Regions from separate parts of the Micromonospora sp. WMMD737 genome, predicted to be linked through region 1. Evidence: riboswitches for the same ligand, from Rfam matches in the RefSeq annotation. Region 1 holds a riboswitch; the other holds the start of a gene.
The links. A riboswitch is a leader RNA that binds a small molecule or an ion and turns the genes downstream of it on or off. The one in region 1 is predicted to bind thiamine pyrophosphate.

Region 1 (7,713 bases):
TCCCGGGCGTCCGCATCCCGCACCTGCCGTCGACGGCGGTGCTCCTCGTGGTCGATCCCGGGCAGCTGTCCCGATCCCGCCCGACCGTCGCGTGACGGTCGCCGAACGAGACGGGCCCCGGTCACCGGACGTCGCTCCGGTGCGGCAGGGCCCGCAGACCGAGGAGGCACCGGATGCCCGCCAGGCGCAACCCGAAGAAGTCCCGTACCACCGTCCCCACGCCGTCCGTCGCGGACCTGACGCCCGTCAACCTCGACGAGGTGGCGGTCGCGCCGGTCGTGCCGGCGCTGCCGGTCGACCGGCCGGCGGCGCCGAAGGCCGGTCCGCCGGTCTCCGGCGCCGGCCGCTCCGGCACGCTGCGCGGCCAGAAGGCCGGGCAGGCCCGCCGGTACGCCTTCCGGCGCAGCTGACGGTGCCGGCCGGGTGGAGCCGTCGTCACCGGCGCCTCCACCCGGTCCGCCCGCCCGCACGCGCTCGACCACCCGGGCATGCGCCTCCACCCGGCCCCGCCCGCCGACCAACGGGCGGCGTCAGCCGATCAGCGGGCGGAAGGTGCCGAGCAGCACGCTGACGGTCAGCGCGGCCCCGGCGAGCACCGCCGCGCCGGCGATCAGCAGGCCGTCGGCGGCGACGAAGCGCTGTCGCCGGGCGACGGTGCGCGGGACCCCGGCGTCGAAGCCCCGGGCGTCCATCGCCACGGCCAGCCGGGTGCCCCGGCGGATCGCCCCGACGAGCAGCGCGAAGGCCGTCGACACGAACAGCCGCAGCTTCGCCAGGGGGTTGCGGCCGGCCTCGACCCCCCGGGCGCGACGCGCCATGGAGATCATCTGCCACTCCTGCCCCAGCAGCGGCACGAGCCGGAACGCGGCCAGCGCCCCGATGGCGAACCGGGCCGGCGCCTTCGCGTTCTGGATCAGCGCGTCCGCCAGGTCGGTCGGGTCGGTGGTGGCGAAGACGATCACGCCGGGCAGCGCCACCGCGAACATGCGCAGCACCAGGCCGAGCGCGGTGAGCAGCACCCCGGAGGTGACCACCACCGGACCGGCCTCGACCAGCACCCGGCCGGAGCGCTCGGCGGCGAAGAGCACCAGCGTCACCACCACGCCGACCGCGCCGACGAGCAGCGGCCAGGCCCGCCGCGCCAACACCCGGAAACGGACCCCGAACAGCGGCAGCAGGGCCAACTCGACGGCGATCGCGATGGCCGGGGCCACCGGGTCCAGGGTGGCGATCAGGATGAACGAGAACACCAACGCCGCGGCGAGCTTGGCCACCGGGTTGCGCCGGGCCAGCAACGCCTCCGGCGCGGCGACCGGCTCGAAACTGATCACGCCCGCCTCATGCTGGAGCGGCGGTCTGGGTGGGTGACCGGTGCGGCGGTTCGGACGCTGGTCACGGGCGCTCCAGGGTGAGGCGGCGGTCTGGGTGGGTGACCGGTGCGGCGGTTCGGACGCTGGTCACGGGCGCTCCAGGGTGAGGCGGCGGTCTGCCAGGGCGGCGACGAACTCCGGGTCGTGGGTGACGGCGACCAGGCCGTGCCCGGCGTCGCGCAGCTCGGCGAAGAGGTCCACCAGCTCCAGCCAGGTCCGCCGGTCCTGGCCGAAGGTCGGTTCGTCGCAGACGAGCAGGCGGGGCGCGGTGGCCAGGGCTGTCGCCACGCTCAGCCGCCGCGCCTCCCCGCCGGAGAGGGTGTACGGGTTGGCGGCGGCGAGTTTCGTCAACCGCAGCCGGGACAGCAGGGTGTCGACGGTGGTCCGGACCGCCGCCTCGGGCTGGGCGGTGCGGCGCGGCCCGAGCGCCAGCTCGTCGAAGACGGTGTTGGTGACGAACTGGTGCTCCGGGTCCTGGAAGACCGAGCCGATCCGGCGGGCCAGTGCCGGGGCGCGCCAGCGGTGCGGTGGAGTGCGGGCGTCTCCACGGGCCAGTGCCGTCGTCGCGGCGATCCGGCCGGCCCCGGGCTTGAGTAGCCCGCCCAGCAGCAGGGCGAGGGTCGACTTGCCGGCCCCGTTGGGCCCGACGACGGCGAGCGCCTCGCCGGCGCGTACCGCCAGGTCGACGGGGGCCAGCCGGGGCGGCAGGCCGAGCCGGTCGGCGGCGAGCAACACGTCGCCGGGCGGCGCGGTCGCGTGGCGGGGCGGTACCGGGCGGCCGGGCACCCAGACGCCCTCGTCGGCGAGCGTGTCGCCGTGCGTACCGAAGACGGCCTCGGGCGTGCCGTCGGCGCGGACGCCGCCGCCGGGTTCGAGCACGACCACCCGGTCGACCAGGGGCAACGCCTCGGCGACGCGGTGCTCGACCAGGATCAGCGTGGTGTCGGCGTCGAGCGCGCCGGCCACCGCCGCCCGGATCAGCGCCGCGCCGGTCGGGTCGAGGTTGGCGGTCGGCTCGTCGAGCAGCAGCAGGCCGGGGCGTAGGGCCAGCACCCCCGCCAGGGCGAGCCGCTGCTGCTCGCCGCCGGAGAGCGCGGCGGTGGGGCGGTCGCGGGGGTACGGGAAGCCGACCCGGGTCAGCGCCTCGTCGACGCGGGGCCAGATCTCCTCGGCGGGGGTGCCGCGGTTCTCCAGCCCGAACGCGACGTCGTCGCCGCTGCGGGCCATCACGAGCTGGGTCTCCGGGTCCTGGAAGACGATGCCCACCCGCTCCCGGCCCTTGCGGGGGTCGAGCCCGTCGATCTCGACGGTGCCCTCCTGCTCGCCCGAGTCCTCGGGCAGCAGCCCGGCCAGCGCGGCGAGCAGCGTGCTCTTGCCGGCCCCGGAGGGCCCCAGCAGCAGCACCCGCTCCCCGGCTTCCACGCGCAGGTCGACCCCGCGCACGGCCCAGGCCCGCCGCCCGGCATGCCGCCACCCGAACCCCCGCAACGTCACCGCCCCCACGCCGCCCCCTCCCGACCCAACCCCAACCCCAACCCCAACCCACCCACCCCCCCACCCAACCCCACCCCACGGCGTCGATCATGAGGTTGGCGGCACCAACGGAGATCGACATCGCCGTCAACCTCATGATCGCCAGCGCCGCGGGGTGGGGTGGGTGGGTGGGCGGGTCAGATCGGGGTGCGGTCTCGGGCGGCGGGGAAGCGGTCCAGGGCGCCCGTGGTGGCCAGGGCGCGGGTCAGGGCCCAGCCGCCGGCACCCGCGACGATCGTGGCGCTGACGATGGTGAGCAGGGCGTAGGGGATCCGGTAACTGCCCAGCGCGTACTCGGTGTTCCAGACGAAGAAGTCGAACAGGGCCGCGCCGAGGCCGGTCAGCGCGCCCGCGATCAGCGCGGTGGGCAGCCGGAACGAGCGGTACCGGAACGCGGCGAAGGCCAGCTCGGCGCCGAGACCCTGGATCAGGCCCTGGACGATGGTGACGCCGCCCCACTCCGAACCGAGCAGCGCGGAGACCGTCGCCGCCACCGCCTCGCAGAAGAGCGCCGCGCCGGGCTTGCGGATCACCAGACCGCCGAGGACGGCCGGGACCAGCCAGACGCCGTACATGATCGCCTGGCTGGCGGGGAAGAACGCGAACGCCGGGTCGACGGCCCGCCACAGCAGGCCCCAGGCCCAGAAGATGACGCCGAAGGCCACCGCGATCACGGCCGCGACGACGACGTCGACGGTACGCCACCGGGTGGCGGTGTTGTTGTCTCGCATGATTGCTCCCAGTCCCGAACGAGAACCAGGAGAAGACGCACGCCGCGCCCGGAACGTACCGGACGTCGACGCGGCTGGAGGTCGACCGAACTCCCTGCGCTGGCATTACCCAGATCAGGTTCGAGGGTCTGCGGGCGGTGCCCGCACTCTCAGCGCTGTGCGCTCCCCTGTCGGATGTGAAGTTGTGGCCCGACGCTAACACCTTCGAAGATCATCGGGCAAAGTGATCTTTCCGCAGCTCATCGGCGCGGTCGATCGACGCCGTCCGTGCCGGCCCGGTACCCTCGGGCGGCCACTGGAATCCGGCAGAGGGACACGTACGTGACATCCGAGGCTGACCGCCGCGCGCCGGACGGGTCGCACCCGGGCGCGGTGGGCGTGGCCGCCCCGGGCGTACGCGAGGAGAAGCCGGCGGCGCCCCGCGGCCCGGACCGGCGGGTCGGGTCGGTGGAGGTCCTCGCCGGCCTGCTGATCCTGCTGGTCGTCTTCCGCGAGCCGCTCGCCCGGGCCCTCTCCGCGCCCCGGTTGCAGACCTGGACCACCGTCTTCGTCTCGGTCATGGTGCAGGCGGTGCCGTTCCTGGTCTTCGGGGTGCTGCTCTCCGCGGTGATCGCCGTCTTCGTGCCCCGGTCGTTCTGGGCCCGGGCGCTGCCGCGGCACCCCGCGCTCGCGGTGCCGGTGGCCAGCGCGGCCGGCGTGGTGCTGCCCGGCTGCGAGTGCGGGGCGGTGCCGATCGCCGGATCGCTGATCCGGCGCGGGGTCACCCCGGCCGCCGCGTTGGCGTTCCTGCTCGCCGCCCCGGCGATCAACCCGATCGTGCTGACCGCCACCGCCGTGGCCTTCCCCGACGACCCGGCGATGGTCCTCGGCCGGGCCGTCGCGAGCCTGCTCGTGGCGATGGTCATGGGCTGGCTGTGGCTGCGCCTCGGCCGGGCCGACTGGATCCGGCTGCCGCGCCGGCCGGAGCTGGACGGCGGCCCGCGCGGGCAGGCGTTCTGGGGGGCGGTCCGGCACGACGTCACGCACGCCGGCGGCTTCCTGGTCATCGGCGCGGCGGCCGCCGCCACGATCAACGTCGTGGTGCCGGAGCGCTGGTTGCAGACGCTCGCCGACGAGCCGGTGCTGTCGGTGCTCGCGCTGGCCGTGCTCGCCGTGCTGCTCTCCCTCTGCTCCGAGGCGGACGCCTTCGTCGCCGCCTCGCTGTCGCAGTTCTCGCTGACCTCCCGACTGGTCTTCCTGGTGGTGGGGCCGATGGTCGACCTCAAGCTCATCTCGATGCAGGCCGGCGTCTTCGGCCGGCGGTTCGCGCTGCGGTTCGCCCCGACCACCTTCGCGGTGGCCGTCGCCGTGGCCGCCGCGACCGGGGCGGTGCTGCTGTGAACCGGCAGGCGCAGGCGGTCGTCCTGCTGCTGCTCGGCGGCGCGGTGGTCCGGGCCAGCCTCACCGACCTGCACCTGCGCTACGTCAAGGAGGGGCTGCGGCCCTTCCTGATCGCCGCCGGCCTGCTGCTGGTGGCCGCCGCGGTCATGACCCTCTTCTACGAGCTGCGCCCGCTCCTGCGGCGCACGCCCGCCGGCCACCACGACGGCCCGGCCGGTGGGCGGCGGCCCCGGCGCACACCCGGCCCCGACGCTCCCACCGCCGCCACCGACGACGAGGGCGACGACGGGCACGAGGGCGACGACGGGCATGCCGGGCACGAGGGCGACGGCGGGCATGACGGGCACGGACACCGCGAGCCGCGGGTCGGCTGGCTGCTGATCCTGCCCGTGCTGGGCCTGCTGCTGGTCGCCCCGCCGGCCCTGGGCTCGTACGCGGCCGGGCAGGCCGGCACCGCCGTCACCACCCGGCAGCAGCCGTCCGACTACCCGCCGCTGCCCGCCGGCGACCCGGTGCGGGTGACCGTGCTCGACTACGCCTCCCGGGCCCTGTTCGACCGGGGCACCTCGATCGGCGAGCGCCGGGTCCAGCTCACCGGCTTCGTCACCACCGGCCCCGACGGCCGGCCGCTGCTGGCCCGGATGGTGCTCTCCTGCTGCGCCGCCGACGGGCGGCCGGTCAAGCTGGGCCTGACCGGCGCGGCCCCCGACGGGCTCGCCGACGACACCTGGATCGAGGTGACGGGCCGCTACAGCGACCGCATCGCCCGCGACCCGGTCAACGACGCCGAGATCCCCTACCTGGACGTGGAGTCCTGGCGGCAGGTGCCCGTCCCCCGGCAACAGTACGAGTGACAGGTGGGCCCGGCAGTCCCGGGCGGCCAGGTGCGGCGCTGGGTAGGCTCACGATCATGCGGATCGAGGCCCGGGGGTTCACGTTCGAGGTCCGCGTCGGCGGACCGGAGGGCGGCACGCCCGTCCTGCTGCTGCACGGCTTCCCCCAGCACGGCGGGGAGTTCGACGACGTGGTGCCCGCGCTGCACGCCGCGGGACTGCGCACGTACGCGCCGGACCAGCGCGGCTACTCGCCGGGCGCCCGGCCCGAGGCGGTCGAGGCGTACCGGCTGCCGGAGCTGGTCGCCGACGCGGTGGGCGTACTCGACGCGCTGGGCGTCGACGCGGCGCACCTGGTGGGGCACGACTGGGGCGCGGTCGTGGCCTGGGCCGTCGCGGCCCACCACGCCGACCGGGTGCGCACGCTGACCGCGGTCTCCGTGCCGCACCCCGCCGCCATGGCGTGGGCGCTGACCGAGGACGCGGGGCAGAAGGCGCGCTCGGCGTACATGACGGTGTTCCGCAAGCCGGGCACGGCGGAGAAGGCGCTGCTGGTGCTGGGCGCGACCGGGCTGCGCCGGATGCTGCACGGGGTCGGCGACGACGCGCGGGTGGCCTCGTACGCGGACCCGATGCGCGAGCCGGGCGCGCTGACCGCCGCCCTGAACTGGTACCGCGCGATGTCCCGCCGGGACCTGGCCGCCACCGGGCCGGTGGCGGTGCCGACCACCTACGTGTGGAGCGGTCGCGACATCGCGATCGGCCGGACCGCCGCCGAGGCGTGCGCCGAGCACGTGACCGCCGACTACCGCTTCGTCGAGCTGCCCCGGGTGAGCCACTGGATCCCCGACGAGGCGCCCGCCGCGCTGGCCGAGGCGATCCTGGCCCGGGTGCACGACCCGGTCTGACCTTCCCCGCGACACCGGCCGGCGGACGCCGGGCCCACCCCTGACGGAGGTACGACATGGACCGAGCAGACACGACGGTGAAGGCCGAGGACTTCCTGGCCGTGGTGACCGACACGATGCACCGGGTCGCCGAGAGCCAGCGCGAGGCGGTGGGGCGGGCCGCCGACCTGATCGCCGAGGCGGTACGCGCCGACGGCGTGGTCCACGCGTTCGGCACCGGCCACTCCGAGGCGCTGGCCATGGAGATCGCCGGGCGGGCCGGCGGGCTGGTCCCGACGAACCGCATCGCCCTGCGGGACCTGGTGCTGCTCGGCGGCGCCCCGGTCGACGTGCTCGGGCCGCTGCTGGAGCGTGACCCGGCGGTGGCGCACCGCCTCTACGAACTGGCCCCGGTCGGCCCCCGGGACGTCTTCGTGCTCGCCTCCAACTCGGGCGTGAACGGCGCGATGGTGGAGTTCGCGTCGCTGGTCAGGGAGAAGGGCCACGGGCTGGTAGCGATCACCTCGGCGCAGCACTCCGGGCAGATGACCTCGCGCCACCCGTCGGGACGCAAGCTCGCCGACTTCGCCGACGTGGTGCTCGACAACGGCGCCCCGTACGGCGACGCGACGCTGCCACTGCCCGGCGGGGGCGCGGTCGGCGCGGTCTCGTCGATCACCGCGGCGCTGCTGGCGCAGCAGATCACGGTCGAGGTGGTGGCGCGGCTGCTGGCGGCGGGGGAGCGGCCCCCGGTCTACCTGTCGGCCAACATCGCCGGTGGCGACGAGCACAACAACGCCCTCGAGGCCCGGTACGCGGGCCGGATCCGCCGCGGCTCCTGACGCCTTGTGGCTACGGTCGGCCGCATGACGGTCGACCCGGAACCGGCGCGTCAGACAGTGACGTGAGTCGGTTTCGCGCGTCGACGGGTGGGGCATCAGCGATGCTGCCGCCGGCCGCCCCCGCCGGCAGTACCGTC
Region 2 (7,713 bases), 870 kb from region 1:
CGGCCCGGTCAGTCGTCCCCGTCCTGCCTGCCGGTGTTGCTCGCGCCCTCGTCGGTCGGCTGGCCGGCCGTGCCGCCGTCCGCCCGGCGCTCCAGTACACCCCGGTTGAGGTGCAGCTCGATCATGTCGAAGAGGATCTCCCGGGCCTTCGTGTCGCCGGACCCGATCGTCTCGCCGTCGCTGCGGGTGACCACCGCGTACGCGAGGTAGTGGCCGCGCACCTGCCAGCCGACACGGGCCGGCGCGGTGGCGATCGCCGCGCTCTCGTCGTCGGCCGCCATGCCCCGGAACCGGCCCTCCCGCTCGTCGAGCAGCAGCCGGATCCGGTCCCGGGCGCGTTCGGCGTTGGCCCGGTCGGTCAGGTTGAACAGGCCGGTGGTGACGAGGTGGCCGCCGTCGGGCGTCCGCAGCGTGGCCCGGACCACCTGGGTGCAGCCGAGGCGGACCAGCAGGTCGGCGACCTCCCCGGTGGCCGCCACCGCGCAGGCGGCGCTGGACTGGCTCTTCAACACCTTGTAGGCGGGCTCCCCGTCCGCGACGACGAGCTGCTTGCCGGGGAAGAGCTCCTTGGCGGTCAGCGGCGCCTGGTCGGTGTCCCGCGAGTCGAGCGGCTGCGCCCCGACGTCGGCGGACTCGGCCGCCTCCGGTTGGGACGTGGGCGCGTTCTGCGGCGTCCCGTTGCGCTCGGCCAGCAGGGCGGCGGCACCGAGGCCGCAGAGCGCCAGCAGCGCGAGGACGGCCGCGCCGCCGACCACGACCTGCCACCACCTGCCGCCGCCACCCCGCTGCGACCGCCCGGCTGACGGCGGCGGCTCGACCGGCGCGGCCGACTCGACCGGCGGAGAGGGCTCGACCGGCGCGGGCGGCCGGGCCGGCGCCTGCCCATCGGCGGGCGCCCGCACGGGGGCGGACGGCGGCGGCGACACCTGCGCCGCGGCCCGGACCGGCTCCGGCGTGGCGGCGGGCGGCGACGCCTGCGCCGCGGCCCGGACCGGCTCCGGCGCGGCGGAGGGCAGCACGACCCGGTTGGCGCGGGGCAGCGACGGCGTCGGGAAGCGGGACGGGGAGGGGCCGGCGGGGGGAGGCGGACCAGCACCGAGCACCGGCCCGTCGGACCCGGGCTCCGGGTACTCCATGAATGCGTCCTCATCGGACTCGTACCGATACACCATGCCGCCCAGAGTAGGAGGCATTGTCCCTTTAGGTGCTAATAATAGGAAATTGTGGGCGGAGTCGTTTCGGCTCGTGCTGGGCACCGGCGCCGGGCCGTGCCGGCGTGCCGGACCCGCCAGGTCCCGCGCCGGCGTGGCACGCCTGGGCCGTGCCGGGCCTGCGCCGGGCCCGCGCCGACGTGGCGAGCCTGTGCCGGGTCGGGTCGGGCCCGCGACGGCGTGGGCGGCGGCGGTGCGAGAATTGCCGGCGTGACCGGCGAACACTACTTCACCGCTGAACCCACGGCCGCCGCCAACCCGCGCGAGGTCGAGTTCTCCGTCGCCGGCCGCGACTACACCCTGGCCTCCTCCGCCGGGGTCTTCTCCGCCGCCCGCCTCGACCCCGGCACGGCGGTGCTGCTGCGCAAGGCCGACCTGCCGGCCACCGACACCACCGGCGCCCTGCTCGACCTCGGCTGCGGCTTCGGCCCGATCACCTGCGTACTCGCGGATTCCGCCCCCACGGCGACCGTGTGGGCCGTCGACGTCAACGAACGGGCCCGGGAGCTCACCGCGGCCAACGCCGCGCGGGTCGGCGCGGCCGACCGGGTACGCGTCGCCGCGCCGGACGACGTACCCGCCGAGCTGACCTTCGCGGAGATCTGGTCCAACCCCCCGATCCACGTCGGCAAGGACGAGCTGCACGCGATCCTGCTGCGCTGGCTGCCGCGGCTCGCCCCGGACGGCGTCGCCTGGCTGGTGGTGGCCCGCTATCTCGGCGGGGACTCGTTGCAGCGCTGGCTGGTCGAGCAGGGCTGGCAGGTGGGGCGCCACGCCAGCCAGAAGGGCTACCGGGTGCTGCGGGTCACCCGGTAATTGATTGGGCCGCCCGGCCCGTGCTCGGGCAGGATGCCGGCGTGGGATACGTGGACGTGGCAGCGGTCGGGCACATCCTTCCCGACGGCCGGGAGCTCTTCTCCGACGTGTCGTTCCGGGTCGGGGAGGGCGCCAAGGTGGCCCTGGTCGGGCCGAACGGCGCGGGCAAGACGACGTTGCTGCGGATGGTCGCCGGCGACCTGCCGGTGAAGACCGGCGCGATCGCGCGCGCCGGCGGGCTGGGCGTGATGCGCCAGTTCATCGGGATGATCGGCGACGAGTCGACGCTGGCCGACCTGGCCCTGTCGCTGGCCCCGCCCGCGCTGCGCGACGCCGGCCGCCGGCTGGTCGAGACCGAGGGGGCCATGCGCGCCGCCGAGGTCCGCGGCAAGTACAGCACCGCCGCCGGCAAGGCCCAGCTGGCGTACGCGGACGCGCTCGCGGCCTGGGGCGAGGTCGGCGGGTACGACGCCGAGGTGCTCTTCGACACGGTCGCCACCATCGTGCTCGGCCTGCCATGGGAGAGCGCCCGGGAACGGCCCGTCCGGACCCTCTCCGGCGGTCAGCAGAAGCGCTTCGCCCTCGAACTGCTGCTGCGCGGCCCCGACGAGGTGCTGCTCCTCGACGAGCCGGACAACTTCCTCGACGTGCCCGGCAAACGGTGGCTGGAGGGGCGGCTGCGGGAGTCGACCAAGTCGGTGCTCTACGTCTCGCACGACCGGGAACTGCTCGCCCAGACCGCCGACCGGGTGGTCGCCGTGGAGGGCGGCAGCGCCTGGGTGCACCCGGGTGGCTTCGCGAGCTGGCACTCCGCCCGGCTGGCCCGCCACGCCCGTCTCGACGAGCTGCGCAGGCGGTGGGACGAGGAGCACCAGAAGCTGCGCGAGCTGATGCTGATGTACAAGCAGAAGGCCGCGTACAACGACGGGTTGGCGTCGCGCTACCAGGCCGCGCAGACCCGGCTGCGCAAGTTCGAGGAGGCCGGGCCGCCACCCGTACCGCCGAAGGACCAGGACATCCGGATGCAGCTCACCGGCGGGCGGACCGGCAAGCGCGCGGTGATCTGCGAGCAGCTGGAGCTCGACGGCCTGACCTTCCCGTTCGACCTGGAGATCTGGTACGGCGACCGGGTCGCGGTGCTCGGCGCCAACGGCACGGGCAAGTCGCACTTCCTGCGGTTGCTCGCCCGGGGCGGCACGGACCCCGACCCGGCCAACGGGCCGGTCGACGGCGCCGCCGCGCTCGCGCCGGTGGTGCACGACGGGGTGGCCCGGCTCGGCGCGCGGGTGCGTCCCGGGCACTTCTCGCAGACCCACGACCGGCCGGAACTGATGGCGAAGACCCTCGTCGAGATCCTCTGGCGGGGCGACGAGCACCGGACCGGCATGGACCGGCACGCCGCGATGGCGGCGCTGAGCCGGTACGAGCTGGCGGGGCAGGGCGACCAGCGCTTCGGCACGCTCTCCGGTGGTCAGCAGGCGCGCTTCCTGGTGCTGCTGCTGGAGCTGTCCGGCGCGACGCTGCTGCTGCTCGACGAGCCCACCGACAACCTCGACCTGGCCTCGGCGGAGGCGCTGGAGGCCGGGCTGGCCGCGTTCGAGGGGACCGTGGTGGCGGTGACCCACGACCGCTGGTTCACCCGCACCTTCGACCGGTTCGTGCTCTTCCGGGGCGACAACGAGGTGGTGGAGACACCGGAGCCGGTCTGGGACGTGGCGTGATCCCCGCCGTCCCGGGCGACCGCCTCCGCGCTGTCGGCGGCGTGGTCCGGGCGGCGGGCATAGGGTGGATCTCGTGACTGAGATGACCTACCGCCGGTTGGGTGACTCCGGGCTCGTGGTGTCCGTGGTCGGCGTCGGCTGCAACAACTTCGGCCGCAAGCTCGACCTCGACGGCACCCGGGCGGTGGTCGACGCCGCGCTCGACGCCGGGATCAACTTCTTCGACACCGCCGACATCTACGGAGAGCCGCAGGGCGGCTCCGAGGAACTGCTGGGCCAGGCGCTCAAGGGCCGGCGCGACGACGTGGTGGTGGCCACCAAGTTCGGCATGGACATGAACGGCATGAACGGCCCCGACTTCGGCGCCCGGGGCGCCCGCCGCTACATCGCCCGGGCGGTGGAGGCGTCGCTGCGTCGGCTCGGCACCGACCACATCGACCTGTACCAGATGCACGAGCCGGACCCGGGCACCCCGATCGACGAGACGCTCGCCGCGCTCGACGACCTCGTCCGCGCCGGCAAGGTCCGCTACCTGGGCAACTCCAACTTCGCCGGCTGGCAGATCGCCGACGCCGACTGGGTGGCCTCGTCGAACGGCCGGTCCCGGTTCATCAGCGCACAGAACCACTACAGCCTGCTGGAGCGCGGCGTCGAGGCCGAGGTGGTGCCGGCGTGCGAGCGCTTCGGCCTCGGGCTGCTGCCGTTCTTCCCGCTCGCCAACGGGCTGCTCACCGGCAAGTACAAGCGCAACGAGAACCCGCCGGCCGGCAGCCGCCTCGCCGGTGGCGGCCGGTACGCCGAGCGGCTCGCCGCCGCCGACTGGGACACCATCGAGGCGATCGAGGCGTACGCCGCCGAACGGGGGCTGTCGATGCTCCAGGTGGCGATCGGCGGACTGGCCGCCCAGCCGGCGGTGACCTCGGTGATCGCCGGCGCCACCACGCCCGAGCAGGTACGCGCCAACGCGGCGGCGGGCACCTGGCAGCCCACCGACGAGGACCTCGAAGCCCTGCGCGCAACCTTCTGAGCCCCACCCGCCCGGGCACCGCGGCACCGGGGCGGTGCGCCACTCGTCACCCGCCCCACCGTTGGCTGTGGGTTCTGTGGGTGGCTGAGTGGAACGTCACAGGTGTCACCTGGCCTCGGAGACACCCGTGACGTTCCACCGGTGCCCGGTGCCCGGTGCCGGTGCCGGTGCCCGGTGCCTGGTGGCGGTGCCCGGGGCGGGGGCAGACCTCTACCGCACCCGTCGGTGGAACGTCATGGGTGTCAAGGGGCGGTGAAGGCACCCATGGTGTTCCACCGGCCGGCCGCCGGGCCTCTCCACCACCGGGCCACCGCCGGCCACCGGCCACCGGCCACCGGCCACCGGCCACTTACCGGCTACCGGGCTGGCCTGTTACCGGGCGGCCGGTTGCCGGTGGCTTGGCGGTGGGGGGTCAGGCGGTGGGGTGGCGCTCGCGGAGGGCCTGGCTCACCAGGGCGGCGGTGCGGGTGGGGTGTCGGAGCACGTCGTCGGCGGTGAAACGGAGGACGATCCAGCCGGCCGCGCGCAGGGCGTTCAGCCGGGCGACGTCCTGGCGGAAGTGGGCGCGCTCGCGGTGGTGGTCGCCGTCGTACTCGACCGCGACGCGCAGGGTCGGCCACGCCAGGTCCACCCGGCCGACGAAGCGCCCGTCGGCGTCGCGCACGTCGTGCTGGGCGATCGCGGGCGGCAGTCCCGCGTCGAGTAGGAGCAGCCGTAGGCGGGTCTCCATGGGGGACTCGGCCAGCGGCTCCGCCAGCGCCAGGATCTCCCGCAGCAGGGGCAGGCCGGGCCAGCCTGGCCGCGCGTCGGCGTACGCGCGTAGTGCGGCAAGCTTCACCACCCGGCGGTGCAGCAGCGCATCGACGGCGACCAGGGCCTCGTCCCGGGGGGCCTGGCGGCCCAGGTCGAAGGCGGTGCGCAGGGGAGTGGTGACGGGCAGCCCGCCGAGGCGGGTGCGATCGGAACCCGGCACCACCGACCGGTGCACCCGAAGACGGGAGTGGGCGCGCATCCGCACGGCGCGTGGCAGCAGCACGGTGACGGGCGCATCCCGGCGCAGCAGGTCGACGCCCCACAGGTACGCGGCGCTGCGGCCGGCGATCGCCCCGCCGTACGGCAGCGACAGCGCGACCGCGTCGCACCACATCCGGTGGTCGTCGGCGCGGTAGCCGTCACGGTGCACGTGGACGTCGGGCAGGAGGCGCTGCCAGGACGGCCCGCGCAGCATCGTCCAGGTCAGGAGGCCGTCGGCGATGGCGGCGCTGGCCCGGAACGGCAGGAAGGCCAGGCGGGGTGGTACCCGGGCGGCGGAGGGCATCCGGACAGCATCGCGTGACGGGACGGTCACGCGCCGCCCCGTCCCTCGGCTTCGGGCGGTCGATGTGAAATCCGCGTCCCGACCTTGGCGGATCCGGCGATCCGTCGTACGGTGACACCCGCAAGTGACCCACGGGAGCCCGGTGGACCGGGCTGAGAGGGGGGCTGTCAGCCCCCGACCGTCGAACCTGATCCGGGTAATGCCGGCGCAGGGAGGAGTGTTGCCGTGCCGTCCCTCGGGCGACTGCATCTCATCACCGACACCCGACCCGGGCGGGAGCCGCTCACCGTGCTGCGGGCCGCCCTCGCGGTGGCCCGCGCGGAACTGGTCGTGCAGGTCCGCGTGGAGGACGACGCCACCGACCGGGAGGCGTACGACCTGACCCGCCGGGTGGTCGCGCTCTGCGCCCCGTACGACGTCACCTGCCTGGTGAACGACCGGCTGCACGTGGCGCTGGCGGTGGGCGCCGCCGGTGGGCACGTCGGCGCGGACGACCTGCCGGTCGGGGCGGCCCGCCGGGTGCTCGGCGCGACCGCCGTGCTCGGCGCCACCGCCCGCGAGCCGGGGACGGCCGCCGAGGCGGTCGCCGCCGGGGCCAGCTACCTGGGCGTGGGCCCCTGCCACGCCACCGGCACCAAGGCGGGGCTGCCGGCGCCGATCGGCCCGGCGGGGGTACGCGCCGTCGCCGACGCCGTGGACGTGCCCGTCGTCGCGATCGGCGGCGTGACCGCCGCGAAGGTGCCCGCGCTGCTGGCCGCCGGCGCGTACGGGGTGGCGGTGGTGGGGGCGCTCTCCGGGGCGGCGGATCCGGGTCGGGCGACGGCGGAGCTGCTGGGAGCGCTGGGGTGCTGAACCGACCGGACGTCGCCGTGGTGGGGGCGGGACCGGTCGGGCTGGCGATCGCCTGGCGCTGCGCGCAGCGCGGACTGCGGGTCGTCGTGCACGATCCCGCCCCGGGCTCCGGCGCGTCCCACGTCGCCGCCGGGATGCTCGCCCCGGTCGCGGAGGCGTACTTCGGCGAGCACGAGCTGACCGGGCTGCTGACCGCCTCCGCCGCCCGCTGGCCGGCCTTCGCCGCCGAGCTGACCGCCGCCACCAGCGTGGACGTCGGCTACCGGACCGAGGGCACCCTGATGGTCGGGCTGACCGCCGACGACCTGGCCGAGGCGCGCCGGCTGTGGGCGTACCAGCAGGGGATCGGACTGCCGGTGACGCCGCTGCGCCCCACAGCGCTGCGGGACCGCGAGCCGGCGCTGGCGCCCCGGGTGCGCGGCGGCGCGTTCGCCGCCACCGACCACCAGGTCGACCCGCGCCGGCTCGTGCCCGCGCTGCGCACGGCCGCCGAGCGGGCCGGCGCCACGCTGGTGCCCGCCGCCGTGCGCTCCCTGTCCGACGTGGACGCCGCGGTCACCGTGGTCGCGGCCGGCTGCGGCGCGGAGGCCCTGACGGGGCTGCCCGTGCGGCCGGTGAAGGGGCAGGTGGTCCGGCTCCGCGCGCCCGGCGGCGGCGCGCCGGGCTTCCGGCACGTCATCCGGGGGTACGCCGACGGCGAGCACGTCTACCTCGTGCCCCGCGCCGACGGGGAGGTGGTGGTGGGCGCGACCGTCGAGGAGCGCTCCG

Region 2: linked by a shared signal. The riboswitch ahead of thiE (thiamine phosphate synthase) and the one ahead of ACN27A_RS13745 (ECF transporter S component) in region 1 are both predicted to bind thiamine pyrophosphate.

Annotation. Positions count from the first base shown of each region.
Region 1 covers NZ_JBMHMH010000001.1:3,221,283-3,228,995, reverse strand. Annotated here, with positions in the region: gene ACN27A_RS13760 (hypothetical protein) at 174-410, shown strand; gene ACN27A_RS13755 (energy-coupling factor transporter transmembrane component T family protein) at 531-1,331, opposite strand; gene ACN27A_RS13750 (ABC transporter ATP-binding protein) at 1,458-2,873, opposite strand; gene ACN27A_RS13745 (ECF transporter S component) at 3,041-3,634, opposite strand; TPP riboswitch at 3,708-3,813, opposite strand; gene ACN27A_RS13740 (permease) at 4,013-5,014, shown strand; gene ACN27A_RS13735 (TIGR03943 family putative permease subunit) at 5,011-5,868, shown strand; gene ACN27A_RS13730 (alpha/beta fold hydrolase) at 5,925-6,755, shown strand; gene ACN27A_RS13725 (sugar isomerase domain-containing protein) at 6,812-7,576, shown strand.
Region 2 covers NZ_JBMHMH010000001.1:4,086,815-4,094,527, reverse strand. Annotated here, with positions in the region: gene ACN27A_RS17725 (hypothetical protein) at 9-1,172, opposite strand; gene ACN27A_RS17720 (class I SAM-dependent methyltransferase) at 1,422-2,027, shown strand; gene ACN27A_RS17715 (ABC-F family ATP-binding cassette domain-containing protein) at 2,069-3,748, shown strand; gene ACN27A_RS17710 (aldo/keto reductase) at 3,813-4,775, shown strand; gene ACN27A_RS17705 (endonuclease domain-containing protein) at 5,188-6,093, opposite strand; TPP riboswitch at 6,216-6,324, shown strand; gene thiE (thiamine phosphate synthase) at 6,319-6,945, shown strand; gene thiO (glycine oxidase ThiO) at 6,939-7,713, shown strand, end outside.